3 regions of the Micromonospora sp. NPDC048835 genome follow, and region 1 is predicted to be linked to each of the others. Evidence: riboswitches for the same ligand, from Rfam matches in the RefSeq annotation. Region 1 holds a riboswitch; each other region holds the start of a gene.
The links. A riboswitch is a leader RNA that binds a small molecule or an ion and turns the genes downstream of it on or off. The one in region 1 is predicted to bind S-adenosylmethionine.

Region 1 (9,474 bases):
GTGCTGCTGCACGTGATCGCCGAGACGTCCCAGCACGCCGGGCACGCCGACATCCTGCGGGAGTCGATCGACGGCGCCAAGACCATGGGCTGACCCGGGCGTCGGCGGTCGGGGCGCCCGGCCGCCGACGGGCCTGAGCGCGGCGGTCGGGGCTCTGCCGCCCCTCGGTGGTCAGCGCGCTCGGGGGCGGTGCCGCCCCTCGGTGGTCCGGTCTCTCGCGTAGGCGTCGGAGTGGCCCCAGCGACCCGGGATGTCCAGCAGCTCCAGTCGACCGAACCCCTCCGGCACCGCCGGGTTCACCAACAGGTTGTCGCCGGTGGGTCGCAGCCCCAGCGTGGTGCTCAACAGCATCAGCAGCGCCCCGGACGACCACGACTGCGGGCGGGCGGCCCCCGGCAACTGGACCGGATACTTCGTCAGGCTGCGCTCGTGGCCGGCGATCGCCTCCGGCACCGCCCCACCGAGAGTCTGCGCCAGGTCGAAGATGCCCCCCGCGATCGTGGCCGCCTGCGTGTCCAGACGATAGCGGCGCAACCCGGCGGCGATCAGGGCGTTGTCCGCCGGCCACACCGCGCCCAGGTGGGCGCCCACCGGGTTGTACGGGCGCTGCCCGGTGGCGAAGGTACGCACCCCCCAACCGCTGAACAACCGCGGCCCGACCAGGTGCTCGGCGACCGTCTCCGCCCGGTCGTCCGGCACGATGCCACTCCACAGCAGATGCCCCATGTTGGAGGCGAGCGCGTCGACCGGCGCACCGTACGGGTCGAGCGCCAACGCGTAGTAGTCCCGGTGCGAGAGCCAGAAGTCCCGGTTGAAGCGGTCCTTCAGCGCGGCGGCTTCCCGCTCCAACCGATCGGCGTACGCGGGGTCGCCCCAGAACTCCCGGGCGAGCCGCGCCCCGCGCCTCTTCGCGTCGTACGCGTAGCCCTGCAACTCGCAGGTGGCTCGGGGAAAGGCGGGCTGCCGGTCGTCGGCGCTGGTGATCCCGTCCGGAGAGTCCTTCCAGCACTGGTTGATCGCGCCGTGGCGCTCGTTGCGACGCTGGTAACGCACGTAGCCGTCCCCGGTCAGGTCGCCGTACTCGTCGATCCAGTCCAACGCCATCCGGGCCGGGTGGCGCAGTTCCCGCACCAGGTCCGCGTCACCGGACCACCGCTCGTACTCGTCGAGCAGCACGACGAAGAGCGGGCTGGTGTCCGCCGAGCCGTAGTACAGCGCGTTCCCCCGGTCGCCGAACGCGCCGGACTCGCCGTAACGGAGGTGGGCCAGGATCTTGCCCGGCTCCTCGTCCAGGTCGTCGTCGAGCTGACTGCCCTGCATGAACGCCAGCATCCGCAGCGTCGCGGGGGCCAGTTGGGGCGTGAACGCCAGCGTCTCCAGACAGGTGACGATGCTGTGCCGCCCGCACAACCACATCGCCCACGGCAGGCCGGCGATCGGCACTCGGGCGTCGTACGACAGCGGCCGGTACCGCAGTGCCGCCAGGTCGGCCAGGCTGCCCCGGTACATCTCCTCCAGACCGTCACGCTCGGCCACCAGTTCCGGGGCCTGGTCCATCCAGTCCGCCAGGCTCTCGCGCATCCCGGTCCGCACGGCCCGCTGGTGCGACTCCAGGGAGGCGCGTACGTCCTGCCCGTCCTCGCCGCCCATGGTCATCGCGACGTGCAGGTCGGTCTCCCACTTCCCGTCCGGGGCGATCCGGATCCGGAACGTCATTCCCCCCTCGTCCACCTCGACCGGCACGGTGCTCCGGACGGTGGTCTGGCGGACGAACCGCTGCCGTTGGTACCGCAGCACCAACTGCTGGTTCGCCGAGTCCGCGACGACCTCGACGGCCCGCTGACGGAGGTGCCCGATCTCGGCGATGTCGGTGAAGTCGTTCGCCATCTCCACCCGTATCTCGAAGTCCGCGGGCTCCGACGAGTGGTTGAGCACGGTGATGTTCTCGTGCAGACAGTCGTGGATGGAGCGGTGGCGGATGATCGACACGTCGGCGTCGACGTAGTGGCTGGCCGCGCCGGGGACCAGGAAGTACCGGGTTTCGAAGTACGTCATGTCGTCGCGGGAGAGAGCGTTGATCCGTTCGCCGTCGACCCTGAGCACCCAGTGCGACAGGAAGCGGGTGTCGTACGCGAAGAGGCCGACCGGAGACTTCGGGTCGGCCTGGATGTCACCCTGGGCGTCGCTGATCGCGAACACGTTGCCGGCGATCACGTGCAGCAACTCCTGCTTCACGACCGATCCTCCCGAGCGTCCGTCGAGCTTCGGCCCTGGGCGGCCAGGGCGGCCCGGCCCAGGTCCCGCGGGTGGCGGGCGCCGCTCGGCCCCGCGAAGATCCGCCTAAGCACCATCAGCAGCCGCATGTCGCCCTGGAGGGTGAGGTCGTTGCGCAGCAGAGCCGCCCCGGGGTGCAGTTGACCGTCGACCATCTGGTCGAACACCCACCGGTCCGCGCGGACCACCAGATCGGCGTCGTCGGCCGACCGCGCCACCTGGACCTGCTGGTCGGAGACGGTCAGGTACCAGTGTTCGGTGCTGCCGTCGTCGCGGACGTCCAGCCGCAGCGTCCCCGCGGTGGTCTCCGGCAGGTTGGGACGCCGACCGGCGTCCAACTGTTGCAGGTACTGCTCGGCCGTCGTGCCCATCAGGCCCCCTCCCCACGGCTCCCCGCAGGATCACCCGGGCCGGGGTGAGCGCGGTTCACCCGATGCGGGTGAGGGGAGGCTTCAGCCGGCGCGGAGGCGTTGCGGGGAACTGTGGTGGCCGCCCCGCTGCGGCTCGACTTCCCGCGCGGGGCATCGCCGAGCCGCTGCCTTGACCGTGACTCGACCGTCGATGCGTAATGTCCGGTTTGGCGGGCGACAGTCGGAAACCCGAAAACAAGCGGTGCGGATGCGGCCGGGCGTGGGAAGGTTCGAGTGGCTGCCGTACCGGTGGTGGGCTGCTCAGAGGTGGTCTGCCCGGCCGGTGGCGTGGGTCCGCCCCGCGCCGCCCACGGCGGTTTCGACGAGGAGAGGCAGGGCCCATGCAGGCTCAGCGCAGGCCACCGCGTGCGGAGCGGAGCCAGACCCGGGACGACCGGACCGGCGGCGGGATGACCGGGGCGGCCACCCCACTGACGATCTGGGCGGCAGCCGTACTGCTCGGTCGGATCAGTGCCGGCGACGACGACGTCGAGGACGAACGGCACATCCTGCGCGGCATCGAGTGAGTCCCGGCCACGCGGCTCACAGCCAGCCGCGCCGCTTGAAGATCAGGTAGAGGGTGCCGCAGACCAGCAGCATCAACAGCAGCGCGAAGAGGTAGCCGAAGCGCCAGTTCAGCTCGGGCATGTGGACGAAGTTCATGCCGTACACGGTGCCGATGAGCGTGGGAGCGAAGAGGATCGCCGCCCAGGAGGAGACCTTCTTCAGCTCCTCGTTCTGGCTGTAGCTGGCCGCGGTGAGGCTACGCATCTCCTCGTTCTGCTGCTGCGAGACGAGGGTGGCGTTGACGGTGAGGATGTTCTGCAACAGGTGCCGGAAACCGTCCACCCGCTCCACCACCTGGGTGAGGTGGTCGGTCACGTCGCGTAGGTAGCGGCGCAGTTCCTCGTCGGCGCCGGCGCTGCCGTCGGCAAGCGCGCCGAGCACGCTGAGCAGGGGTCGGGCGGCCCGCTGGAACTGGATGACCTCGCGGCTGAGGCCGTAGATGCGGCGGCTGGCGTTCGGGTCGCCCCCGAACACCTGGGTCTCGATCTCGTCGATGTCGTTCTCCAGTCCGGCCACCACCGGCGCGTACCCGTCGACGACCTGGTCGAGGATCGCGTACAGGACCGCCTCCGGCCCCCGCGCGAGCATCTGCGCCTCGGTCTCCATCCGCCGCCGTACCGCGGCCAGGTCCGGCGCCTCACCGTGTCGGACGGTCACCACGAACCCTGGCCCGATGAACAGGTGCAGCTCGGAGAACTCGACCTCCTCCCGGAGGTCGTCGTAGCGGGCGGCGCGCAACACCACGAACAGGGTGTGCCCGTACCGCTCCAGCTTGGGCCGCTGGTGAGCGTTGATCGCGTCCTCGACGGCCAGGTCGTGCAGCCGGAACTCCCGGGCCAGCGAGGTGATCTGGTCGATGTCGGGCCGGTACAACCCGATCCAGGCCATCGCGCCGTCCTGCTCCTGGAGGCAGCGGTACGTCTCGGCCAGGCCGGGCGGCGAGGCGAACCGGTGCCCCCGGAGGTAGACCGCGCTGTCCACCAGACCGCCCTGCGGAGCGGTTGCCGGCGACTGCGGGGGCGGCGGCTCGCCGACCCTCGTCTCGTACTCGTCGAGTTGGCGGCCGAAGCCGTCACCCGGGCGGAAGCGACGGCCGCCGACCATGCCCTGTCCCTCCCCCGGTGCCCTCCGGTCCGGCGCGCGCCCGCCAACCCGGGGGCGCTGCTTCCCCCCTGTCCCGGGCCCGAAACCCGCCGCGTCGTCGGTCGGGTTCCGCGCACCGGCGGACGGGGACAGCCCGACGGGCGGATACTCACGGTGACCGCGGGCGGGATGACGGGGGACGCGCCGGTGACTGTCGACAGACGCGCCAGCCGGTTGCGGGAATGGTTGTTCGACGCCGGCTCGGACCAGGCCGTCCAGCACCCGGGGCCGCACGGGCGCCCGCCGGAGCGCCGGCACCACCGGTGGTGGAAGGTGATGTGCCTGACCGGGGTCGACTACTTCTCCACACTGGGTTACCAGCCGGGCATCGCCGCGCTGGCCGCCGGGGCGCTCTCGCCGGTGGCGACGCTGGTGCTGGTGCTGGTGACCCTGCTGGGGGCGCTGCCGGTCTACCGACGGGTGGCGGTGGAGAGCCCGCACGGCGAGGGTTCCATCGCGATGCTCGTCCGTCTGCTGAGCTATTGGCCGGGCAAGTTGCTGGTGCTGGTGCTGCTCGGTTTCGTGGCCACCGACTTCATCATCACCATCACTCTCTCGGCCGCCGACGCGACCGCGCACATCGACGAGAACCCGTTCTGGCCGAGCGGGCTCAAGGGCCACGAGGTGCTTGTCACGCTGCTGCTCGTGGCGTTGCTGGGCGCGGTGTTCCTGAAGGGATTCACCGAGGCCATCGGGATCGCCGTCGTCCTGGTCGCGGTCTACCTGACGTTGAACGCGGTGGTGGTGGTCGACTCGCTCTGGCGGGTGGCGACGCATCCCCACGCGGTCGGCGACTGGACCACCATGCTGACCACCGGGCACGGCGATCCATGGTTGGTGGTCGGGTTGTCGCTGCTGGTCTTCCCGAAGCTGGCGTTGGGCCTGTCCGGCTTCGAGACCGGGGTGGCGGTCATGCCGAGCATCCGGGGTGAGCCGCAGGACTCGGAGGCACGACCGCTGGGCCGGATCCGTGGCGCGCGTCGGCTGCTCACCACCGCAGCGCTGATCATGAGCGTCTTTCTGATCACCAGCAGTGTGACGACCACCGTGCTCATTCCGCCGGAGGCCTTCCAGCCGGGCGGTCCGGCGAACGGTCGGGCGCTGGCGTACCTGGCGCACGCCCACCTCGGTGAGGTGTTCGGCACCGTCTACGACCTGTCCACGATCGGAATCCTCTGGTTCGCGGGCGCGTCGGCGATGGCGGGTCTGCTCAACCTCGTGCCGCGCTACCTGCCCCGCTACGGCATGGCACCGACCTGGGCACGGGCCGTCCGACCGTTGGTGCTGGTCTTCACCGGCGTGGCCTTCCTGATCACGGTCGTCTTCGAGGCCAGCGTGGACGCGCAGGGCGGCGCGTACGCCACCGGGGTGCTGGTGTTGATCACCTCGGCGGCGACGGCGGTGACGCTCGCGGCGCGCCGGCAGCGTCAGCGCGGCCGCACCATCGCGTTCGGCGTCATCGCGGTGATCTTCGTCTACACCACGTCGGCGAACGTGGTGGAACGTCCGGACGGTGTCAAGATCGCAGCCTGTTTCATCGGCGCGATCATCCTGGTGTCGGTGCTGTCCCGGTTGATGCGGGCGTACGAGCTGCGCGTCGACCACGTCGAACTGGACCCGGCCGCGGCCCGGATGATCGACGAACGCGCCGGGCGACGGATCCGCCTCGTGGCGCACGAACCCGACCGGAGCGACGAGGCGGAGTACCGCGCCAAGCTGGCGCAGACCATGGCCGACAACGACTTCCCGGACGACAGCGACGTCATCTTCGTCGAGGTCACGGTCACCGACCCGTCCGACTTCGAGACCGAGCTGCTGGTGCGCGGCAGCATGGCCGCCGACCGCTTCCCGGTGCTCAGCCTGGCCAGTTCCTCGGTGCCCACCGCGCTCGCCGCCCTGCTACTGGAGATCCGCGACCGCAGCCGTCGGCGCCCACACATCTACTTCGAGTGGTCCGAGGGTGGCCCGACCCGCAACCTCCTGCGCTACCTGGCGTTCGGGCAGGGCGCCATCGCCTCGGTGACCCGGGAGATCCTGCGCCGCCACGAGCCCGACCCGGGCCGTCGACCGCACGTGCACGCCGGCTGACCTGCGGACGGGCCGCTCCACGCGGACGGTGAGGGTGGTCATAACGACTGGACGCACCACAGGTGGCTGCTGCTAGCCTCGGCGCAGGTCATGAGCGCCAGCGCGAAGCCCCGGCTCGCTGGCCGGCAACCCTCCTCCGCGGTGGGGTGCCCCGGGTGAAGACCAGGCACCGGCACGACGTCGGTGCAAGCGTGGCCTGGCACCCAGGTCAGCACAGACCCGGGAGAACCATGCGCATCCTCAGCACCACCCCACCGACCGACGTCGCGGACGCCCGCACCGGTCGACCCTCGCCCGCACTGACCCGGCGACGGCACGTGGACATGATGCGAATGTGCAGCGCCGCCTGTCGTCGCGGCACCACGCGCTAGCACTTCCCTTCCGGAACACCTTCCCACCGGTACGCCCCTCGGGCGCGCCGTCGGTGGCGTACGCCCGTGCGCGCCGAGACACCACCCTTCGGAGACACCCGTGCGATTCCTTCCTGCCCTGACCCGTGCCGCCGCCCTGGGCGCGGCCACGATCCTCGCCGCCACCGCCCTCACCGCCTGCGGCGACGACAGCTCGTCCGACGCCACCGCCAACCCGTACGGGCTGGCCCAGCCGGGTGTGCTGCGCGCCGGAACGCTCACCGACGCCCCGCCGAACGTCTACCTCGAGGACGGCAGGTTCACCGGCTTCGACAACGACCTGCTCACCGCCGTGGCCCGCAAGCTCTCCCTCAAGGTCGAGTTCGTCGGCACCGACTTCTCCGCGCTGCTCAGCCAGGTCAACAACCGCAAGTTCGACGTCGGCAGCTCCTCGATCACCATCACTGAGGCCCGCAAGAAGACTGTCGACTTCGGCAACGGCTACGACTTCGGCTACTTCGGCCTGGACGTCCCGGCCGGCTCGCCGATCACCGGCTTCGAGCAGCTCGCCGGCAAGCGGGTCGTGGTGGTGCAGGGCACCGTCCAGGACGACTACGCCACCGGCAAGCAGCTCAACCCGGTGCGGGTGCCGGACTACAACGGCGCGATCAACCAGCTCAAGGCGGGCACCGCCGACGCGTGGATCGCCCCGGCGGAGATCGGCGAGAAGTCGGCCGCCGACAGCAAGGGCAAGATCACCGTGGCGGCCAAGCAGCTCAGCCCGGCGCCGACCGCGTACGCGGTGGCCAAGGGGAACGACAAGCTGCGCGAGGCGCTGAACAGGGCCCTGGACGAGGTCATCGCCGACGGCACCTGGACCCGGTTGCAGGCGCAGTACTACCCGGGCCGGCCGATCCCGGCGGACTTCAAGCCGGGCAGCGGCGCGGTCGCGGTGGCGCCGTCGGCGTCCGCGTCGGCCGCGTCCTGAATCGGTGACGAGCGAGCGGGGCGGTAGGAGGGGCGACCGATGGATCCGTTGAGCACCCTGTGGGAGACGTTCTTCGACGCCGACGCGATGCGCGAGGCGCTGCCCGAGATGCTGACCGTCGGGCTGCCCAACACGCTGATCCTGGCGGTCTCCGCCGCCCTGCTCGGCTCGGTGCTGGGGCTGCTGCTGGCCGTCGCCGGAACCTCCCGCAGCCGCTGGTTGCGCTGGCCCGCACGGGTCTACACCGACGTGTTCCGAGGGCTGCCGGCCGCGGCGACGATCCTGTTGATCGGCGTCGGGCTGGCCCCGCTGGGCATGCAGGTGTGGGGGCCGGACCCCTACCCGCTGGGCATCCTGGCGCTGTCGCTCATCGCCGCCGCGTACATCGGGGAGATCTTCCGCTCGGGCATCCAGTCGGTGGAGGCCGCCCAGTTGGAGGGGGCCCGCGCGCTCGGCTTCCCGTGGGCCGACGCGATGCGGCTGGTGATCATCCCGCAGGGCATCCGGCGGGTGCTGCCGGCCTGGGTGAACCAGCTCATCGCCCTGATCAAGGACTCGAGCCTGGTCTACTTCCTCGGTCTGGTGGCCAGCCAGCGGGAGCTGTTCCGGATCGGGCAGGACTACGCCGCAGCCACCGGAAACGAGTCGGCGCTGCTGTTGGCGGGTCTGTTCTACCTGGCGTTGACCGTTCCGCTGACGCACGTCGTCAACTGGATCGACGGGCGGCTGCGCAACGGTCGCCCGGTCGCCGCGCCGAACGACGAGGACGACGAGGACCTGCTGACCGCCACCGAAGGGAGCCGACGATGACCACCGACACCACCACCTCGGTCAGCCTCGACGTCCGCGATGTGCACCTCGCCTTCGGACCGAACCGGGTGCTGCGCGGGGCCGACCTCTCGGTGCCGCGCGGCACCACGGCCTGCGTCATCGGCCCGTCCGGGTCGGGCAAGTCCACCCTGCTGCGCACCATCAACCGGCTGATCGAGCCGGACCGGGGTGACGTGCTGTTGGACGGGCGCAGCGTGCTCGGCGACGACCCGGACGCGCTGCGGCAGCGGGTGGGCATGGTGTTCCAGCAGTTCAACCTCTTCCCGCACATGAGCGTGCTGCGCAACGTCACGCTGGCGCTGCGCCGACTGCGCAAACTCGGCGCGGACGAGGCGGACGCCGTCGCCCGGGCCCAGTTGGAGCTGGTGGGGCTTGCCGGCAAGGCGAACTCCCGACCGGCGCAGCTCTCCGGCGGTCAGCAGCAACGGGTGGCGATCGCCCGCGCGTTGGCGCTGCGGCCCGAGGTGATGCTCTTCGACGAGGCGACCTCGGCGCTCGACCCGGAGCTGGTCAAGGGCGTCCTCGGGGTGATGGCCGACCTGGCCGCCGCCGGCATGACCATGGTGGTGGTGACCCACGAGATGGGCTTCGCCCGGCAGGTCGCCGACACCGTCGCCTTCATGGACCGGGGCGTCGTGCTGGAGCAGGGCCCACCCGAGGCGATCTTCGAGCGGGCCGAGTCTGCGCGACTGCGCCGGTTCCTCGACCAGGTGCTCTGAGCCACGCCGCTCGGACGGTCGCCGCCGGTCACTCGGTGGGACCGCGTCCCAGCAGCCGGATCTCCTCGTTGTCCAGCGCGGACTGGAGTTCCTGCAGCACCAGG
Region 2 (9,474 bases), on a different contig from region 1:
GCACCGCCCTCGACGCGATCGGCGACATCAAGGCCGACGACCCCGACCCGGTCCGCAAGCAGCAGGCCAAGGCCGCCCTGGACGAACTCTCCACCACCACGCAGCGGTTGCTGGAGGAGGCCGACCACGACGTGGCCTGGGTGGAGAAGAACGACAGCGGCAGCCGCCGGGCGCTCGTCGTCGCGCCGCTCTCGGTCGCCGGCACCCTCGCCACCCACCTGTACGACGAACGCACAGTCGTCGCCACCTCGGCGACCCTGGCGCTCGGCGGCCGGTTCGACACTGTCGCCCGCGCTCTCGGGCTGGACGCGCCACCACCCGCCCCGCCCACCCCCGCCTCGGCCGCGCTGGCCGCCCGCACCGGCCCGGGTCGCCCGGCCGCCGAGACGCCGGGCCGTCGCCTCGCCGGCGACGTCACCCCGAACGCCGTCGTACCGGCCACCGAGGGCCCCGGGTGGCGGTCACTCGACGTCGGCTCGCCGTTCGACTACGCCCGGCAGGGCATCCTGTACGTCGCCGCGCACCTCCCCCGCCCCAGCGTCTCCGGGCTGCCCGAGGCTGCCGGAGAGGAGTTGCTCGGGCTGGTCGAAGCGCTCGGTGGTCGTACTCTCGGGCTCTTCTCCTCCCGGCGGGCCGCGCAGCAGGCGGCGGAGCTGTTGCGGGCGCGGACCGACCTCCCGGTGCTGCTTCAGGGCGAGGAGGCGTTGCCGCTGCTGGTACGTCGCTTCCGTGAGGAGCGCGCGAGCTGCCTGTTCGGGGTGATGTCGCTCTGGCAGGGGGTGGACGTGCCTGGCGACGCCTGCCAGCTCGTCGTCATCGACCGGCTGCCGTTCCCCCGCCCGGACGAACCGCTGGCGGCCGCCCGCGCCGCTGCTGTCGACGCCGGTGGCGGCTCCGGCTTCGCGGCGGTCAGCGTGCCGATCGCGGCGGTACGGCTGGCGCAGGGCGTGGGCCGGCTGATCCGGGCGACCGGCGACAAGGGTGTGGTCGCGGTGCTCGACTCACGGCTGGAGACGGCCCGCGGTTACGGGCCGTTCCTGCGCCGGTCGCTGCCCCCGTTCTGGTACACGACGCGCCCCGAGGTGGCCCGCGGCGCCCTGGAACGCCTCGCCAAATCCTGACGCCCACCTCCGCCGGCCCGTCGCACCGCGCGCCGCGCCGGCTAGGGGGCCTGGGAGGCGACGACCACGGCGTCGGGTGGGGTGTCCGGGACCCGTCGGGCGGCAAGCCGGCGGATCGCGGTGTTCAGCACCGCGATGAGCGGCACGGAGACCAGCGCGCCGGTGATGCCGGCGAGTACGACACCGGCGGCGATACCGATGATCACCGCGAGCGGGTGCAGTGCGACCGCCCGGCCCATGATCAGCGGTTGCAGGATGTGACCCTCCACCTGCTGCACCACGATCACCGCGGCGAGGATGATCAACGCGGTGACCGGGCCGCTGTCGACCAGGGCCACCAACACCGCCACGCCGCCGGAGAGCGCCGCACCGACGATCGGGATGAACGCGCCGAGGAAGACCAACGCGGCAAGCGGGAAGGCGAACGGGATGTCGAAGGCGACCAGGAAGATGCCGATGCCGACCGCGTCGATGAAGGCGACGAGCACTGTCGCGCGGACGTAGGCGACGAGCGTCTGCCAGGAGGCGCGGCCCGCGTCGTCGACCTTCCACCTGGCGGCCACCGGCAGCAGCCGGACCAGGAAACGCCAGATCCGGTTGCCGTCCCGCAGGAAGAAGAACGTCGCGAAGAGGACCAGCAGCGTGCCGGTCAGCACCTCGGCAAGCGTCGCGGCGGTGCTCAGCGCGCCGCTGGTGAACCTCGAGGTGTTGTTGTTGATCCAGGCCTGCGCCTCGTCGATGTAGCGGTCGAGCTGGGTGTCGGAGAGGTGCAGCGGGCCGGTCTTCAACCAGTTCTGGATCTGCCGGACGCCCTCCGACGACTTCTCACTCAGCTCCGGTACGCCGCGGATGAACTCGTTGACCACGAACGTCAGGGTGCCGATCACCGCGGCCAGGCCGCCGACAAGCACCACCGCCGTCGCCAGCGACCGGGGGAACCGGACCCGCAGCAGCCAGCCGACAGCCGGCGCGAGCAACGCGGAGAGCAGCAGCGCGATGGCCAGCGGAATGATCACGATCTTGATCGTGCCGACGATCCGCAGCAGCGCCCAGGCCACGACGCCGATCACGATCAGTCGCCAACACCACGCGGCGGCGATCCGCAGCCCGTGCGGAACGTCGGCGTCGTCCCGACTGGATGTGGAGCTGTGCAGGTCCACCGGAGGTTCCGCGCCGTAGACCGTGGCGCTCGACGGCGCGGTCGGCCCCGGCACAGCCGGCGAAGCGACCCGGGCACCCTCCGACACGTCGCTCAGCGCGTCGGACGACGGGCCCTCGTCGACGCGCACCGCCTCCTGTCGTGACTGGTAGGCGCGGCGAAGCCGCCCGCGTACCCGCTCGAAGCGGCTCAAGCGCACCTCCTGGCAGAAGACCCCGGCCCGCCAACGGCGACAGGTCGGACAGCATACGTCCGTTCCCGACACCGTAGGGCAGTTCAGCCACACATTGCCCCGAGCACCTCCGGCGTAACCACCGGCGGGCCACCGTCGGCCACACGGTAGCGTCTGCGGCGTGACCGTCGACAACGATCTCGACGCCGGCCTGCCGATCCGCCTGCTGCACGACCGCGTGCTGGTGCGGATGGAGGGCAGCGAGGGCGAACGCCGCTCCACCGCCGGCATCGTCATTCCGGCGACCGCCGCCGTCGGCAAGCGCCTCGCCTGGGCCACCGCGGTCGGGGTCGGGCCGAACGTCCGCGCCATCGTCTCCGGCGACCGGGTGCTCTTCGACCCGGACGACCGCTCCGAAGTCGAGCTGCACGGCCGCGGTTACGTACTGCTGCGGGAGCGGGACGTACACGCCGTGGCCGCCGAGCGGATCGAGAACGACTCGACCGGCCTCTACCTCTGACGCACCTCCCCCGGCCACCGGGCCCCGTCGCGCACCGTTTGCCCGGCCGCACGACGGGAAGCCATCCGGCGACCGTGGCCCTGGGGAGGGACGATGCCGGTATTCGTGAAGAAGCTGTTGACCTGGGGCAGTGTCGCGTTCCTGATCTACTTCATGGCCTTCCGGCCGGACGGTGCCGCGCAGATGTTCAGGGCCATCGGAGCCGCGCTCATCGCGATGTTCCAGGGCCTAGGTGACTTCCTCACCTCACTGATGACCTGACACCAAGCCCCGCAAGCCCCACCACAGCAAGCCCCACCAGGCGCGCCACGCCACGCCAGGCGCGCCACGCCACGCCACGCGCGCCACGCCACGCCACGCGCGCCACGCCACGCCACGCGCGCCACGCTTCGTCGATCATGGAGTTGTGGTGGGTGACAAAGTTCATGGGTAAGGACAAACCAGGCACCACAACTCCTTGATCGACGACGATCAGCGGCGATCTTGCACTTTCTGTCCCGACATACGGGGCGTTTGAGGCCTTTCGACGACAGGAACTGCAAGATCGGCGCCGACGGGGCGGGGCGCGGGGTCGCCACGCCTGGCCCTTGGTCGCGGGGTCAGGGGTGGGTTGGCGGCCAGGGGGGTGCTGAGCGCGGGCCTGGCCAGCCGGGCGGGGCGTAGCCCAGCGGAGCCGGGGCGGGGGCCAGCACCACCGGGATCGGCACCACCGGCTCGTCCGGGGCGTCCACCGGGCGCTGCGTACCGTCCGGGAAGCGCAGGTGGTAGCGGCTGCCGTCCCAGACCCCCGCCGGGGCCTGTGGGTCCCGACCGACGAAGAACGTCCGGTACGCGCTGATCGCGTCCAGCAGTTCGCGCTCCTCGCGGGCGGTCCGCTCCTGGTCGGCTGGTTTGCGGTCCAGGCCGCGCAGCGCCCCGTCGCGTAGCAGGGCCAGCCGGGTGGCGGCGGACTGGTAACCGCGCATCGCCCGTACCCCGGCGTCGCCGGCGACCCGACGCGCCCAACTGCGGGCGGCGTGCCGCCGGCCGAGACTGCTGAGGGCGGCGACCTCGGGCGGGCTGAGCCAGCCGGCGCGGACATAGTCCGGCAGGACCCGCTCGGTGAGCCGCCCCTCCCAGGCGCGCAGCCACAGCGCCAGCCCGACGGTGCCGAAGAAGACCGGCACCATGAGGCCCAGGAAGCCGTACAGCATGATCACGGCTTCGCCGGTGGCCTGGGTCAGCGTGGGCAGCAGGTTCCACGTGCCGTGCAGCATCATCGCCAGCAGCAGGCCGGCGATCGGGGCGAGCACCCGGATGCGTCGGTCGGCCGTCCGGGAGGCGATGCCCAGCCCCACACCCGTCATCGAGGTGAAGAGGGGATGGGCGAACCCGAACAGCAGGATCCGCAGGATGAAGATCGCGATGACCTGCTGGATACCGGTGGCGGGGCCGTAGCGGTCGGCACCTGACGCGTAACCCAACCCGCCGAGGTAGAGGATGTTCTCCACCATCGCGAAGCCGACCGCGGAGAGCCCGCAGTAGACCAGGCCGTCGGTGATTCCGGACCACTCGCGGCGGCGGAACACCAGCAGCAGGATCGGGCCGAGTGCCTTGGTCAACTCTTCGATGAACGGCGCCACCAGCACCCCGGTGAGCGCGGACGGCAGACCCCAGTCGTCGAACTGGTTGGCCGCGAAGTCGTTCACCTTGAGCGAGGCGGCGGTGGAGACGAACGCCCCCCAGGCGAAACAGAAGATCAGGTACTTCAGCGGTTCCGGTTCGTAGCGGTCCAGCCAGAGGAAGCAGGCGACGAGCACCGGCACCGGCAGGATGGCGGCGACCACCCCGATCAGCAGGGCCTGCGCACCGAGCGACTGCCCGAGTGTGAAGACCATGAACACGGCGCACGCGGCGATGAGCAGCACCACCCCGGCCAGCACCAGGAACCGCCGCCAGCCCAGCCGGCGCAGCGGCATCCGGGGCGTCTCGCCCGTGGGCGGGGCGGCGGGCGCGGGCGGAACGGCGGACGCGGGCGGAACGCCAGGCGACGCCGGCAGCGGCCCACCGGACGGAACGGCAGGCGACGCTGGCAGCGGCCCACCGGGCGGGGCGTCGGGCGACGGCGGCAGCGGTGTACCGGGCGGGGTGTCGGCCATGCGGTCAGCGTAGCCATCCGCCGCCGGCTGGTTCGGTCGCATCGGTAGCCGCTATGCTGCCGGCAGGTCACGAGCGCCAGCGTCAAGCCCCGGCTTGCTGGCCGGCAACCCTCGTCGAGTTCGCGGTGGGGTGCCCCGGGTGATGACCGGGCCCAGCCCGATCGGCGTGCTGGGCAAGCGCGGACCCCGTCCCGATGCCGCACCCGGGGTCCCTGACCCCGGAGGTTCCGGCGTGTCCGTCTCTGTCGTACCCGCACCGTCACGTCTGCCCACCGTGCCGTCGGCGGCGTCCGCCCCGCTCGACGTCCTGGGCGTACCCGGTGAGATCAACCTGGACTACGCGGCAAGTGCGCCGTGCGCGCGGGCCGCCGCCGACGCGGTGGCCGAGCTGCTGCCCTGGTACGCGAGTGTGCACCGCGGCGCCGGAGCGCTGTCGCGGCGCTGCACCCTCGCGTACGAGCAGGCGCGCCAGACGATCGGTGACTTCTTCGGGGCTCGCGCCGACGATCACGTGATCTTCACCCGCAACACGACCGATGCGCTCAACCTGTTGGCGCGGGCCGTGCCGGCCGGCACGACGGTGGTCACGTTCGCCGGTGAGCACCACGCGAATCTGCTGCCCTGGCCCCGTGGGTCGGTGCGGTTGCCGGTGCCCGTCGACCCGGACGGGGCGGTACGCGATCTCGCCGCCGCCCTCGCCGAGCTGCGTCGGGGCAGCAGCCCGGCGCTGCCGGTGCTGGTGGCGGTGACCGGCGCGAGCAACGTGACGGGTGAGCGGTGGCCGGTCGCCGAGCTGGCGCGGGTGGCCCACCGGCACGGCGCCCGGATCGTGCTCGACGCCGCGCAGCTCGCCCCGCACGCCCCGGTCGACCTGCTCGCGCTCGACGTCGACTACCTGGCCGTGTCCGGCCACAAGTTGTACGCGCCGTTCGGCGCGGGTGTGCTGATCGGTCGGGGGGACTGGCTTGACGCCGCTCCGCCGTACCTGGCCGGTGGTGGGGCCACCAGCCATGTCGGGCCGGCCACCCACGACGTGACCTGGGCGACCGGTCCGGCGCGACACGAGGGCGGCACGCCGAACCTGCTCGGCGCGGTCGCACTGGCGGCGGTGTGCGCGGCGCTCGACGACGCGGACCAGGCCGCTCTTGTCGCCCACGAGCAGGCCCTGCTGGACCGGCTGCGGACCGGCATCGCCGCTCTGCCGCACGTCGTGGAGCTGAGCACGTTCGGCCCGGACGCGCCCCGGGTCGGCATCGTGTCGTTCGTGGTCGCCGGATGGGACTCCGCCGAGGTGGCCACCCGGCTCGCCGCCGAGCACCACATCGGCGTACGGGACGGGTTGTTCTGTGCCCACCCGCTGGCCCGGCGTCTGCTCGGCGAGGCGGCGGGGCGTACCGGCCGGCGGGACCTGCCGCCCACCGCGCTGCGGGCCAGCATCGGGCTGGGCAGCACGGCCGATGAGGTGGACCGGCTACTCGGGGCGCTTGCCGAGTTGGGCTGAGGCCGGGTCGGCGGGGGCCTCGGTCAGCCGACGGGCGGGGCGGTGGGCGGCTTCGGCGCCGCACCTGGCTCGACGGGCTCACCGACCGGGCGTTCCTGCTCCCCGAAGGCGGTGCGGATCCACCGGTTCGCCTCCTCCTGCTCGATCCCGGAGGCGACCAGCAGGTCGCTCGCGGTCGTCCGGACCTGGGCGATCACCACGCTGCCGGAGAAGCCCACCCCGTCGCCGTACGCGCGGCCGGCCTCGCTGACCGCCCGCAGCGACCGCTCCCGGGCCTTCTCCGGCTCCTCACCGGCGGCGAACTCGTGCTTGAGCAGCCGGACCGACTCGGCGAGGTGCCCGATCGCGTCCGGCATCGGATCGGGCACCGGCTCCTCGTCCTCGACGAGCGTCACGGACCGGCGGATCAGCGTGCCGCTGTTGCGCATCGCCCGGTCGATCGGGTCGGCCGCCTCCGCGTAGTGGGTCAGCTCGTCGCGCCGGTGCCAGCGGGCCGGGGAGAGGGTCGCCGTCTCCTTCGCCCCCTCGATCGCCTCGCCGAGCGTGGCGAGTTCCTCCTTGTTGTCGCGCAGCCTCTCCAGCGCGCCCTGGATGGTGGCGCGGTCCCGGTTGCGCAGCCCGTCAGCGGTGGCGTCGAGTTGGGCGGCCAGCAGGTCCAGGGCGGGCCGAGCCGCCCGGTTGATCACCCGCAGTGGGTTCAGCGGCAGCAACACCGCCGTGACCAGCAGCGCGACCCCACCACCGAGGAACGCGTCGACGAATCGGGGGATCTCGAGGTTCTGGGTCGACGGGCTCAGCGTCACGATCAGCACCGCGGTGGCCGCCGCCTGGATGACGATCGCGACGCTCGCTCCGGCGAAGATGGTGAGCAGGATCGCCACCGTGACCACCAGGCCGAGCTGCCACGCCCCGGTGCCGAGCAGATAGATCAGCAGGTCGCCGACGGCCACCCCGACCCCCACGCCGACGATCAACTCCACGGTCCGGCGGAACCGCTGCCCCACCGACGCGGCCAGGGTGCCGACCGCGGAGATCGGCGCGAAGACCGGTTGCGGGTTGCCGAGCACCTTGTGTGAGATCAGGTACGCGAGCCCGGCCGCCAGCCCGGCCTGCACGGCGAGCCCGCCGGCCATCCGTACCCGGTGCAGCCGGTCGTGCAGGGTGGCCCGGCTGCGGTGGCGTAGCTGTTCGGTGGCCTCGGCGATCCGCGCGCCGTCGATGTCCACCAACCCGTCGCGCAGCGCGGTACGTCGCACCACCGGCTGTCGCTTGTCCCGGGCCACGGCCATGGGCGCGACTACCCGTGGTGGGCGAGCTGAATCCTCCTGTCCCGCGCACGGTGGCTGGATGCGGCAGACTCGGGCGATGGTTGATCTGCTGGACCGGTGGCGGGCGGCGGCCCGGGGTGCCGGCGCGCGGCCCGATCCGGGCACGACGAGGGCCGGCGAGCAGTTGGTCGCCCGCTGGCGGGAGCCGCACCGGCACTATCACACGCTGGCCCACCTGACGGCGGTGCTCGACGTCGTCGACAAGCACGCCGACCTGGCTGGTCGGGCCGATGTGGTGCGGCTGGCGGCCTGGTTCCACGACGCGGTCTACGACCCCCGGGCCGTTGGCGACGTCAACGAACGGGACAGCGCCGCGCTCGCCGAGACCGTGCTCACCGGGCTCGGGGTGCCGGCGGTCACGGTGGCCGAGGTGCACCGGCTGGTGCTGCTCACCGCCGGGCACTCGGTGGCGCCGGGCGACCGGGACGGCGCACTGCTCTGCGATGCCGACCTGGCCGTGCTTGCCGCACCGTCGGCCCGTTACGCGAGTTACACGGCGGCGATCCGGCGGGAGTACGCCCACGTGCCGGAGCCGGCCTTCCGGGCTGGCCGGGCCGCCGTGTTGACCGGCCTGCTGGCGTTGCCCGCGCTGTTCCGGTCGCCGCCACTGGCCAGCCGCTGGGAGGTGCCCGCCCGGGACAACGTGCGCCGTGAGCTGACCTCGCTCACCGGGGAACCGGAGAGCGCGGGCTGACCAGATGTTTCGGGCGACGCAGGCCGGCGGCCCGGAGCAACCGAACCAGTTCCCGGCTCGGCACCTCCCGGGCACCGAGCCACACCGCCGCCGCGAAGCGGTCGGCCGGAATGTCGTAGTGGTCCCGGTCGAAGCCGCGTCGGGGCGCGCCGAGTGCCTCGGCGAAGGCGTGCAGCTCGGCGTACGAGACGTCACTGATCAGGTGCGACCAGAGCCGACCACGCCACGGCCAGGCCGGCCGGTCCAGGTAGAGCATGGTGCCCAAGGTATCCCCCGCAGTCGATCATGTTGATGATCGCCGGCCGGCGACCTAGCCTCGGCTGCATGGCCCCCACCGCGCTCCTCGACGACCTGCGCGCCGCGCTCGGTGCCGACGCCGTGCTCACCGACCCGGACCTGCTGCGCGTGCACCAGCGCGACGAGGCCGACCTGTGCGACGCCGGCGTTCCGCTGGTGGTGACCCGCCCGCGCACCACCGAGCAGGTGGTGGCCGTGGTCCAGGCGGCGGCGCGGCACGGCGTACCTGTGGTGCCGCAGGGCGCACGGACCGGGCTGGCCGGCGCGGCGAACGCGGTGGACGGCGCGGTGGTGCTCAGCACCGTGGCGATGACCGAGATCCGGGAGATCGACCCGGTGAGCCGGATCGCCGTGGTCCAACCGGGGGTGGTCAACGCGGCGCTGGCCGGGGCGGTGGCGAAGCAGGGCCTCTGGTACCCGCCGGACCCCGGCTCCTGGGAGTCGTCCACGATCGGCGGCAACGTGGCCACCAACGCCGGTGGCATGTGCTGCGTGAAGTACGGCGTGACCACCGAGTACGTCCTCGGCCTGGAGGTGGTGCTCG
Region 3 (9,474 bases), on a different contig from region 1:
CGACACCAACGGCACGGCCCGCAGCGAGGTGGTGGCGGAACTGGTGCGCGCCGGCATCGGGGTGGACCGGGTGGTGCCCCGGCGGCGCCTGGAGGACGCGTTCCTCGCCCTGGTGGGCGACAACTCTCGGGGAAGCGGTGATCGGTGATGGCTGGATCTTCCGTCGAGGCGCCCGTAGGCGTCACCGACCCGGCCGGTGCGGCCCGGGGCTACCGACCCTCGGCCACCTTGCCGTTCGCGGCGGAGTTCCGTCGACAGGCGTCCCGGCGGCGGACCCAGCTGGCGCTCGGGTTCATGGTGCTGCTGCCGCTGATCATCCTGATCGCGTTCCAGTTCAACTCCGGTGGCGACGACGACAACGGCAACAACGAGTTCGCCAGCCTGGTCGACCTGGCCACCTCCGGCGGGCTCAACTTCACCCTGTTCTCGATCTTCGTGTCGGCGTCGTTCCTGCTGGTGGTCGTCGTCGCGCTGTTCTGTGGCGACACGGTGGCAAGCGAGGCGAGCTGGGGCAGCCTGCGGTACCTGTTGGCGATTCCGGTGCCCCGGGCGCGGTTGTTGACGGTGAAGCTGGTGGTCGCGCTCGCGTACTCGGGTCTGGCCCTGCTGCTGTTGGCCGGCACGGCGTTGCTGGCCGGCACCCTGCGCTACGGCTGGTCGCCGCTGCGCAGCACGGTCGCCGCCGAGCTGGAACCCACCGAGGGGCTGCTGCGGTTGCTGGCCGTGCTGGGCTACCTGGCGGTCGTACTCCTGGTGGTTGCCGGTCTGGCGTTCCTGCTGTCGGTGATCACGGACGCCGCGCTCGGCGCGGTCGGTGGCGCGGTTCTGCTGTGGATCCTGTCCAGCATCCTGGACCAGATCACCGCCCTGGGTGCGTTGCGTGACTTCCTGCCCACCCACTACAGCACCGCCTGGCTGGGGCTGCTCTCGACTCCGGTGCAGACCGACGATGTGGTGCGCGGCTGCATCTCGGCGATCGGTTACGCGACGCTGTTCTGGGGGTTGGCGTTCTGGCGCTTCACCCGCAAGGACATCACGTCGTAGCCTTCTGCCAGGCGCTGACGCCGATCCGGCCGGTGTTGCCGAGGTCGATGGGCCCGTCCGGGTCCACCTCTTCGTCCGGCTGCCCGGCGGAGGGTGCCACTGTCAGGAACTCTCCACTGGTGGCTACCACCGTCGAGTCGGTGACCAGGTTGCGCCAGAGCACCACGGCGGTGGCCCGTTCCCCGGCGGCGAGGGTGACGTTTCCGGGTGGTTGGTCGAAGCCCGCGGTGATCTCCTTGGCGCCGTTGACCACGCGCAGCATGATCGGCTGACGCTCTTCGTCGAACACGTGCAGTACCGGGTACCCGTTGAGCTGGTAGGGGCGCTCGCCGCAGTTGACCAACTCCAGGCCGAGGGCGCGCAGACCCATTGCCGCGTCCCCGCCGGTCGACCGGATCCGGACGCCGGAGGCCGGGCACGCCGCCAGCGACTCGACGCTGGCCGACGGGGTGGGGCTCGACACGGTCGGCAGCGGGCCCGTCGGGTCTCCGCCCTGGCCGCGATGGTCGCCGGGGGTGCAGGCGGCGAGCAGAAGAGCCGCCGCGACCACTGCGCCGGCGCGTCGCCGTGCTGCTAGATGGCTGGAGATCATCTGTCGATCCTCACCCATTGAGGTGTCCCACCGCTGCCTGGCCCCCGCCGCAGCGCTGGTGTAGACCTGCCGTCGGCTGATCGAGGCATGCAGAGCTGCCCCGGATCCAGGGCGTTGACACCCTGCCCCTGGCCGGCTGGCGTGCCGTCCCGGTCCGCCTTTGGAGCTGAATCGTTCAGGGCATCGCTCGCAGGCAGCACGGGGCCGACCCGGCCCGCAAACGACCCGCCGAGGCCCGTCTCACGGTGCCAGGCACTGTCCGTCTTGGTCGGCCGGGCGTCCGCAACGGCCGGTCCCGGCGAGCCTGGTGTCGCACCAGACCCGGGTACGCACGGACTGCCGGTCCTCCTCGCTGAGCGTCGTCTCGCCGAAGTCGATGGCGAGCACATGGCCGAGGAAGTGGCGCAGCGCCATGGTCAGCGCCGCCGCGTCGTCGACCCGGTGCAGGGTGGTCGGCAGGTGGATGATCCAGTGCGGTTCGGTCACCGGGACCACCGGCTGTTCGGGGCCGCCGAGGTGTGCCGACAGTCGGTGTGCCCGCGACTGCCACTGCCGCAGACCCTGCCGGATGCGTTCAGCCTCGGTGTTGGCGGTGGTGAGATCGCGGGTGAGCCGTTCCAGTTCGTCGGCGACAAGGGCGAGGTAGGTGGTGGCGCGGACGTGCTGGGGAAGCAGGCGCCGCATGGCCTGGTAGATCAATTTGTACCGAGCAGGAGGGTCGCGCCGATCTTGCGTTTTCGGTAGTCGATATAGGCGGGATGCCCTCTATGTCAGGACAGAAAATGCAAGATCGCGGGGATGTGGCACTCGACCTTGTCGATCAAGGAGTCTTGGTGCCTGATTTGCTCATCTTGAGGATTATTTGTCACCCACCACAACTCCATGATCGACGAGCAGGAAGCGCAAGATCGCGGAGATCGGGCGGGGTGGGGTGGGGTGGGGTGGTGAAACGTCATGCCATTTTCAGGGTGGATTTTCCCACCAGCAAGGAACTTATGTTCTTCGATGCGTTCGTCCTCCACGATTAACGGGACCTATTCGCTCTCTTCGATGGAGGTTCGATGAACGTCTCTCGGCTCGGCGGGCCGATCCTGTCCCTGTTCCGCATCGTGATCGGCCTGCTGTTCACGCTGCACGGCCTGTCCTCGGTGTTCGGGTTGTTCGGCGGCAACCCGATGACTGGCAAGGCGGTGCCGTTCGGCACCTGGCCCGGTTGGTGGGCCGCCCTGATCCAACTGGTCTGCGGCGTACTTGTGCTGGTCGGGCTCTTCACCCGACCCGCCGCGCTCCTCGCCTCCGGCTCGATGGCGTACGCCTACTTCGTGGTGCACCAGCCGGACGCTCTCCTGCCGCTGCACAACGGAGGCGAGCGGGCGGCGCTCTTCTGCTGGGCGTTCCTGCTGGTCGCGGCCCTCGGTCCGGGTGCCTGGGCGCTCGACACTCTGCTCGCCCGGCGGCGCGCCGGCTCCACCTCCACCTCGACATCGGCTTCGGCTTCGGCGGCTGAGCCCGATTCGGTGCCTGTCTGACCGCATCCCCGCCCGTCCGCCGAAGCCTCGACGAGGCGGCTTCGGCGGACGGGCGGCGGCTTTCGCCTGATGTCGTAGACGATTCAGCTCCAAAGGACGTGTCAGTGGCAAGTTCCACCAGCCCGCCGACAGGGAAGCGCTGCCGGTTGAGCCGACAGGGAAGCGCTGCCGGTTGAGCCGACAGGGAAGCGCTGCCGGTTGAGCCGACAGGGAAGCGCTGCCGGTTGAGCCGACAGGGAAGCGCCGCCGGTTGAGCCGACAGGGGCCGCGCTGCCGGTTGAGCCGCCAGCGGCCGCGCTGCCGGTTGAGCCGCCAGCGGCCGCGCTGCCGGTCGAGCAGGCAGGCGGGCGGTGCAGCGTGCGGACCGCGGCCGGCGGGCCGGCGGGCGGGCGGGCGGAGCGCTCAGGCCGGCGGGCGCTGGCTGAGGACCGCGTCCAGCAGGCCGGGGTAGAGCTTGTCCACCTCGTCCCGGCGGAGCCGGACCAGTCGGCTGGTGCCGGCGGCTCTGGTCCGGGTCAGGCCCGCCTCGCGCAGCACCTTGAGGTGGTGACTGCGGGTCGCCTTGGAGACGCCGAAGTCGAGGCTGCCGCAGGCGGCCTCGCCGCCCTCGGCGAGTGCCCGGACGATCTGTAGCCGCACGTCGTCGGCGAGTGCGGCCAACACGCTGGTGACCGGGACGACGGTCAGGTCGGGCTCATGCGGCTCCATGTGACCAGTGTAACCCTTGTTCGACAATGATCGAACAACGCCTTATGGTCGGTGTCGTTGGTTCGACGATACTCGAACATTGGAGTTGCCGATGCGATCCCGCGCCACTGCGTACCCCCTGGTCGCCGTGCTCGGCTGGGGCGTCATGTTCCCGATCCTGGCCAGCGCGCTCCACCGGATCGACCCACTCAACCTGACCACCGCGCGCTACCTGCTGGCCGCCGTCGTTCTGGTCGCCATCCTGCTGATTCGCGAGGGGGCCGGCGCGCTGCGGCACGGTGGTCGGGCGGGGGAGGTCGTGGTGCTCGGAGTGGTCGGCTTCGCCGGCTTCAACCTGCTCACCAACCTGGCACTCGAACACGCCGCCCCGCAGCAGATCTCTCTCTTCGTGGCCACCACTCCGGTGATCACCCAGCTCGTCCGCTGGGCCCGCGACGGCGTACGCCCGAAGCCGCTCCTGCTGGCGCTCTCCCTGGTGGCGCTCCTCGGAGTCGGCTTGGTGATCACGCGCGGCAGCCTGGCCGGACTCGGCCAGTTCGGCCTGGGCGGCCTGATGATGATCGGCGCGGTGCTGGGCTGGGGCATCTACACCCACGGTGCGAGCCGGTTCGGTGAGTGGTCCCCGCTGCGCTTCACCACCCTGACCGCGCTCGCCGGCACGGCGGCCATGCTCGTCCTGAGCATCGGCGCCGACGCGGTCGGTTGGCAGCACGCGCCGGCCGCCGCCGACCTCGTGGCGGTCGCCCCGCAGTTGGCGTACGCCGTGCTGGTGGGCGCCGTGATCGCGGTCCTGGCCTGGAACACCGGTGTGCAGCGACTCGGCGCCGCCAACGCCGCGCTGTTCATGAACCTCGTTCCGGTGACCACCTTCGCGGTGCAGATCGCCCGCGGCTACCGCCCGGAGCCCGTCGAGCTGGTCGGGGCTGCCATCACGATCGCCGCCCTGATCGCCGCGAACCTCGCCGCCCGACCCCGGACCCCTTCGCTGCCCCGGCCGAGCGCGGTGACGGACCCGATCGCGGTGACCGACCCGGTTGCGGTGAGTGCGCGCTGACCCACTGACTGGGATCGGCGGTAGCACGGGGCGACAGCGTTGTCCTAGACTCGACGGCACAACTGCATACCTCATCCAGAGGGGCTGAGGGATACGGCCCGACGACGCCCCGGCAACCACCCCGCGCGCTCACCGCTGAGCGACCCGCGGGGCAGGTGCCAATTCCGTCCCCGCCGCACCGTGCGATGCGGGGAAAGATGAGAGGACTCTCGACATGACGTCGACGCTCGTCGCCTCCGGCATCGACACCGCTGCCAGCCCCGCCCGCGCCCTGGTCTGCCGTGCCTGCTCGGCCCGCTACCCGCTCGCCGCCCAGCACGCCTGTTACGAGTGTTTCGGCCCGCTTGAGGTCGACTACGACGCCGCCGCACTGGCCGCCGTCACCCGTGAGCAGATCGAGGCCGGCCCGAACAACATCTGGCGGTACGCCGCGCTGCTCCCCGCAGGTCAGGACCCGGCCAGCCGGGTCACCCTCGACCCGGGGCTGACCCCCCTGGTGGCGGCCCCGCACCTCGCCGCCGAGCTGGGCATCACCGCGCCGCTCTGGGTCAAGGACGACAGCGCCAACCCCACCCACTCGTTCAAGGACCGGGTTGTCTCGGTGGCGCTCACCGCCGCCAAGGCGCTCGGCTTCACCCGGTTCGCCTGCGCGTCGACAGGCAACCTGGCCAATTCGGTGGCCGCCCACGCGGCCCGGGCCGGGGTGCCCTCGGTGGTCTTCATCCCCAGCGACCTGGAGCAGGGCAAGGTCATCACCACCGCCGTCTACGGCGGCGAACTGGTCGCCATCGACGGCTCGTACGACGACGTCAACCGGCTCTGCGGTGAGCTGGTGGAGACCGACGAGTTCGAGGACACCGCGTTCGTCAACGTGAACGTCCGGCCGTACTACGCGGAGGGCTCCAAGACCCTCGGCTACGAGGTGGCCGAGCAGCTCGGCTGGCGGATCCCGGCGCAGGTGGTCATCCCGATGGCCAGCGGCGAGCTGCTCACCAAGATCGACAAGGCGTTCTCCGAGCTGGTGGAGGTCGGCCTGGTCGAGGCGCCGGCCGGTGGTTGGAAGGTCTTCGGCGCGCAGTCCGCCGGCTGCAACCCGATCGCCACCGCCCTGCACGCCGAGACCGACACGATCGTCCCGGTCAAGCCGACCGGCATCGCCAAGTCGCTGAACATCGGCGACCCGGCGGCCGGTCTCTACGCCCTGGAAGCGGTCCGTCGCACCGGCGGCTGGATGGAGTACGTCGACGACGACGAGATCCGTGCGGGCATCCGTGACCTGGCCCGCACCACCGGGGTCTTCGCCGAGACCGCGGGCGGGGTGACCGTGGCCGTGCTGCGCAAGCTTGTCGAGTCCGGTCGGCTGGACCCGACCGCCGAGACCGTCGTGTTCAACACCGGCGAAGGTCTGAAGACCATCGACGCGGTCGCCGGCCAGGTTGGGCCGACCCACCACATCAAGCCCTCGCTGCGCGCCGCCCGGGACGCCGGCCTCCTCGGCTGAATCCACCGGGTGACTGGATTTTCGCTGTGAGTGTGGAAAAACCGCCGCTACGGACTTGACGGCAGGAACCGGACGGCGCAAGATGCTCCGTGCGGGAGGGCATTTCGCCGAAGACTTTTGAAGTTCTTGCGACCCAACGCCGGAGGCGTTGTGCGAGTGTCCCTCCCGACCACGTCCGATCGGGCCAGCGAATAATTCGCTGGCCCGATCGCTTTTGTCCGGTGCACGCTCAAGGGCATGAGCATCACGATCGCGTCGTTCGACGGCGCCGACCGGGCTTCCATTGACGCGGCGTACCGGATCGGATCGGCCGCCAACGGCGTCGATCTGCCGGACTTCCCACCCTTCTGCCGACGCCGCTTCGAGGCGCTGTTCCACACGCCCATGCCCGGTGACAGGTCGCTCTGGGCGTTGGCCCGACTGGACGGTGTGCCGGCCGGCTACCTCCAGCTCGACCTGCCGCAGCTCGACAACCCCGACAACGCCACCGCCGACCTGACGGTCCACCCCGAGCTGCGGCGTCGCGGCGTCGGTCGGGCCCTGCACGAGTACGGGGTGCGCCTGCTCCGCGAGCACGGCCGCAAGCGGGTCGTGGCGATGGCGGTCTCCGCCCTGCCCGACGGGCCGGACCGCAGCGGGGCGGGCGACGCCTTCGCCGCCGCGATCGGCGCCCAGCCCGCTTTGGCCGAGGTGCGTCGCCGACTCGACGTCGCAAAGATCGACCGGGTGGCGTTGCGGGCGGCGCTCGCCGAGGCGCGGCCGCACGCCGAGGGATACCACTCCGTCTGCTGGCAGGGGACAACCCCACCGGAGTACGTCGCCGACATCGCCTACCTGGACGGCCGGCTGATGATGGACGCCCCCATGGGTGACGTGCAGTGGGAGCCGGAGCAGGTCGACGCCGAGCGCATCCGCGGCAACGAACGGGCGCTTGACGCCCGGGGCCGGCGCCGATACCACCTCGGGATGCGGCACGAAGCGACCGGCCGGATTGTCGCCTGGACGTTGCTGGACGTGGGTGCCTCCGCCGACTGGCACGCGTTCCAGCAGATCACCATCGTCGACCCCGCCCACCGTGGGCACCGGCTCGGTCTCATCGCCAAGGCGGAGAACCTGCACCACCTGCTCACCCACGAGCCGGCGGTCCAGGTGATCGACACCTTCAACGCGGCAAGCAACAGCTACATGGTGGCGATCAACGAGCGGCTCGGCTTCCGCCCGGTGGACGCCTGGACCGACTGGCAGCTCGCCCTCTGACCCGGCCGGTCATTTCGCTGTCCGTGCCAGGCGTTCGACCAGCTCGCCGATCGCGGCGTGAAATTCGTCGTCCGGCGTGAACCCGTGGCCCTGCACCGGTGGGGGCACGGTGTCGGTCGGTGGGATGAGGAGGCCCTTCGGATCCCGTACCCGACGGTCGACCCGGGCGGCCGGGTCGTCGGGTCCGTTGACGAGCGGGACGAACACCGCCCCCCCACCGCGTCGGTGTACCGCCACAGGTTGATCCAACGCCAGGCCAGCCGGCGCCCGACCTCGCGCAACATCTCGTCGCTGACGTACGCCGGGAAGATCCGCCGGTAGTGGTTGCCCAGCGGGGCTCCGTAGGTGAGCAGTGCCACTCGCTGGCGGCACTCTTCGGAGAGTTGAAGGACCGTCACCGCCGCGAGCACGCTGCCGTGACTCTGCCCGGACAGCACGACCGCGTGCCCGTCGGCGGTGAGCTGCCCGATCCGACGGCTCAGCTCAGGGACCGCCCGCTCGACGTAGCACGGTGGGGCGAGTGGGTGCGCGGCACGCGGCCAGAACGTAGCCAGTTCCCAGAGCACCCCGACCAGCCGGATCGCGCCGGATCGGTAGGCGACCAACCCCAGCACGGCGAGGACTGTCGCGAACAGCCCGATCAGCAGGGCGCCCAGATCAGTCACGAAGATCACCGGGCGGGCCAGCGGCTCGCCGCCGAGTCGCAGCGCAAGCGCCCCCGGGCCGGGACCGATCACCGAGAGTCCAGCCGCCGCGAGGGTGAGCAGTGCCAACACCACGTACGCGGTGGCCAGCAGCGGTCCGAGCCGTTCCGTCAACCCGGCACGCACGATCGCGTCGCGGACGGCCCGGACTCGTACGGAGGCGGCCCGGGAGGCTTCCGGGTAGTCCCGCTGGACCAGGTCCTCGGCCTCTCGGCGGCGGCGATTCCGGCCGATCCGGGGTATGAGCAGGGCCGTCACGACCACCAGGAGCGTGGCGAGGGTGAAGCCGAGGGTTACCCAGCGGTAGGCGATCGGCGGTGACAACGGTGGCGCACCGGGCGGCAGCGGCCGTGCCGGCGTGGGGCTGGAACCACGATCCAGATACTCGGCGAGCCCGTAGGTAAGGCCCGAGTCGTAGGCGACGCCCAACCCGATGGCGACGGTTATCAGCACCGGCGCGCCCAGCCCGGCCAGCAGGGCGAGGGGCCGGGGAAGGGAACGGCGCTGCACCACGACCACCAGGCCGAGCATCGCGAGCAGCACCACCTGACCGGCGAACAGCCCGGCGACCGCCGTGCCGTACCCCGGCAACATCCCCTCGGCGGTCCACCGCGGCCGTGGGGCCGATGCGTACGCCAGGGTGAGTGCGGTGAGCGTGATGGCCGTCCAGCGGATCGTTCGCGAGCTGCGCTGGTCGCTGTCTCCGCGCCGCTCGATCGCCGGTCGGCAGAGCAGCACCACCGAGCCCGCGAGCAGCGCCACGTCCGCGACCAGCAGCAGCCAGCCCGGCAGGGCGGCGTCGTGCGGCGCCAAGGCCAGCAGCAGGGTGAGGTCGAGCGTACCCAGCGCCACCGCGACGTGCACCGAGCGCAGCCGGCGCAGCAGCGAGCGGGTGTCCCAGAAGGCGTGCGCGTCGAGCCGGTCCGCACCCACCCCCGGCGCGTGGTCGCTGTCCTCGGGAAGCTGCCAGGTCCGTGCACCGAGCCGCCAGATCAGGACGATCGCGATGATCGGTGGTACGGCCAGCAGCGCGAGCCGCTGACCGGGCGGCACGTCGCCCAGCCAGGAGACCTCCCGCCGCCCCT

Region 2: another riboswitch for S-adenosylmethionine. It lies ahead of AB0C15_RS11995 (aminotransferase class V-fold PLP-dependent enzyme); the one in region 1 lies ahead of AB0C15_RS07795 (ABC transporter substrate-binding protein).
Region 3: another riboswitch for S-adenosylmethionine. It lies ahead of thrC (threonine synthase); the one in region 1 lies ahead of AB0C15_RS07795 (ABC transporter substrate-binding protein).

The regions. Positions count from the first base shown of each region.
Region 1 is NZ_JBEZGM010000004.1:274,133-283,606, forward strand. It holds gene AB0C15_RS07765 (DinB family protein) at 1-93, shown strand, start outside; gene AB0C15_RS07770 (glycogen debranching N-terminal domain-containing protein) at 172-2,235, opposite strand; gene AB0C15_RS07775 (SCP2 sterol-binding domain-containing protein) at 2,232-2,645, opposite strand; gene AB0C15_RS07780 (hypothetical protein) at 3,026-3,211, shown strand; gene corA (magnesium/cobalt transporter CorA) at 3,228-4,355, opposite strand; gene AB0C15_RS07790 (amino acid transporter) at 4,542-6,482, shown strand; SAM riboswitch class IV at 6,569-6,680, shown strand; gene AB0C15_RS07795 (ABC transporter substrate-binding protein) at 6,954-7,820, shown strand; gene AB0C15_RS07800 (amino acid ABC transporter permease) at 7,860-8,630, shown strand; gene AB0C15_RS07805 (amino acid ABC transporter ATP-binding protein) at 8,627-9,370, shown strand; gene AB0C15_RS07810 (Na+/H+ antiporter) at 9,399-9,474, opposite strand, start outside.
Region 2 is NZ_JBEZGM010000008.1:51,041-60,514, forward strand. It holds gene AB0C15_RS11970 (ATP-dependent DNA helicase) at 1-1,121, shown strand, start outside; gene AB0C15_RS11975 (AI-2E family transporter) at 1,163-2,473, opposite strand; gene AB0C15_RS11980 (co-chaperone GroES) at 2,634-2,972, shown strand; gene AB0C15_RS11985 (hypothetical protein) at 3,066-3,233, shown strand; gene AB0C15_RS11990 (PrsW family intramembrane metalloprotease) at 3,572-5,152, opposite strand; SAM riboswitch class IV at 5,176-5,296, shown strand; gene AB0C15_RS11995 (aminotransferase class V-fold PLP-dependent enzyme) at 5,376-6,611, shown strand; gene AB0C15_RS12000 (FUSC family protein) at 6,635-7,837, opposite strand; gene AB0C15_RS12005 (metal-dependent phosphohydrolase) at 7,977-8,633, shown strand; gene AB0C15_RS12010 (DUF4031 domain-containing protein) at 8,605-8,889, opposite strand; gene AB0C15_RS12015 (FAD-linked oxidase C-terminal domain-containing protein) at 8,958-9,474, shown strand, end outside.
Region 3 is NZ_JBEZGM010000008.1:74,563-84,036, reverse strand. It holds gene AB0C15_RS12115 (alpha/beta fold hydrolase) at 1-148, shown strand, start outside; gene AB0C15_RS12110 (ABC transporter permease subunit) at 148-1,044, shown strand; gene AB0C15_RS12105 (DUF4232 domain-containing protein) at 1,034-1,636, opposite strand; gene AB0C15_RS12100 (hypothetical protein) at 1,877-2,131, opposite strand; gene AB0C15_RS12095 (DoxX family protein) at 2,698-3,165, shown strand; gene AB0C15_RS12090 (metalloregulator ArsR/SmtB family transcription factor) at 3,568-3,873, opposite strand; gene AB0C15_RS12085 (DMT family transporter) at 3,965-4,927, shown strand; SAM riboswitch class I at 4,996-5,131, shown strand; gene thrC (threonine synthase) at 5,142-6,428, shown strand; gene AB0C15_RS12075 (GNAT family N-acetyltransferase) at 6,666-7,685, shown strand; gene AB0C15_RS12070 (hypothetical protein) at 7,610-9,474, opposite strand, start outside.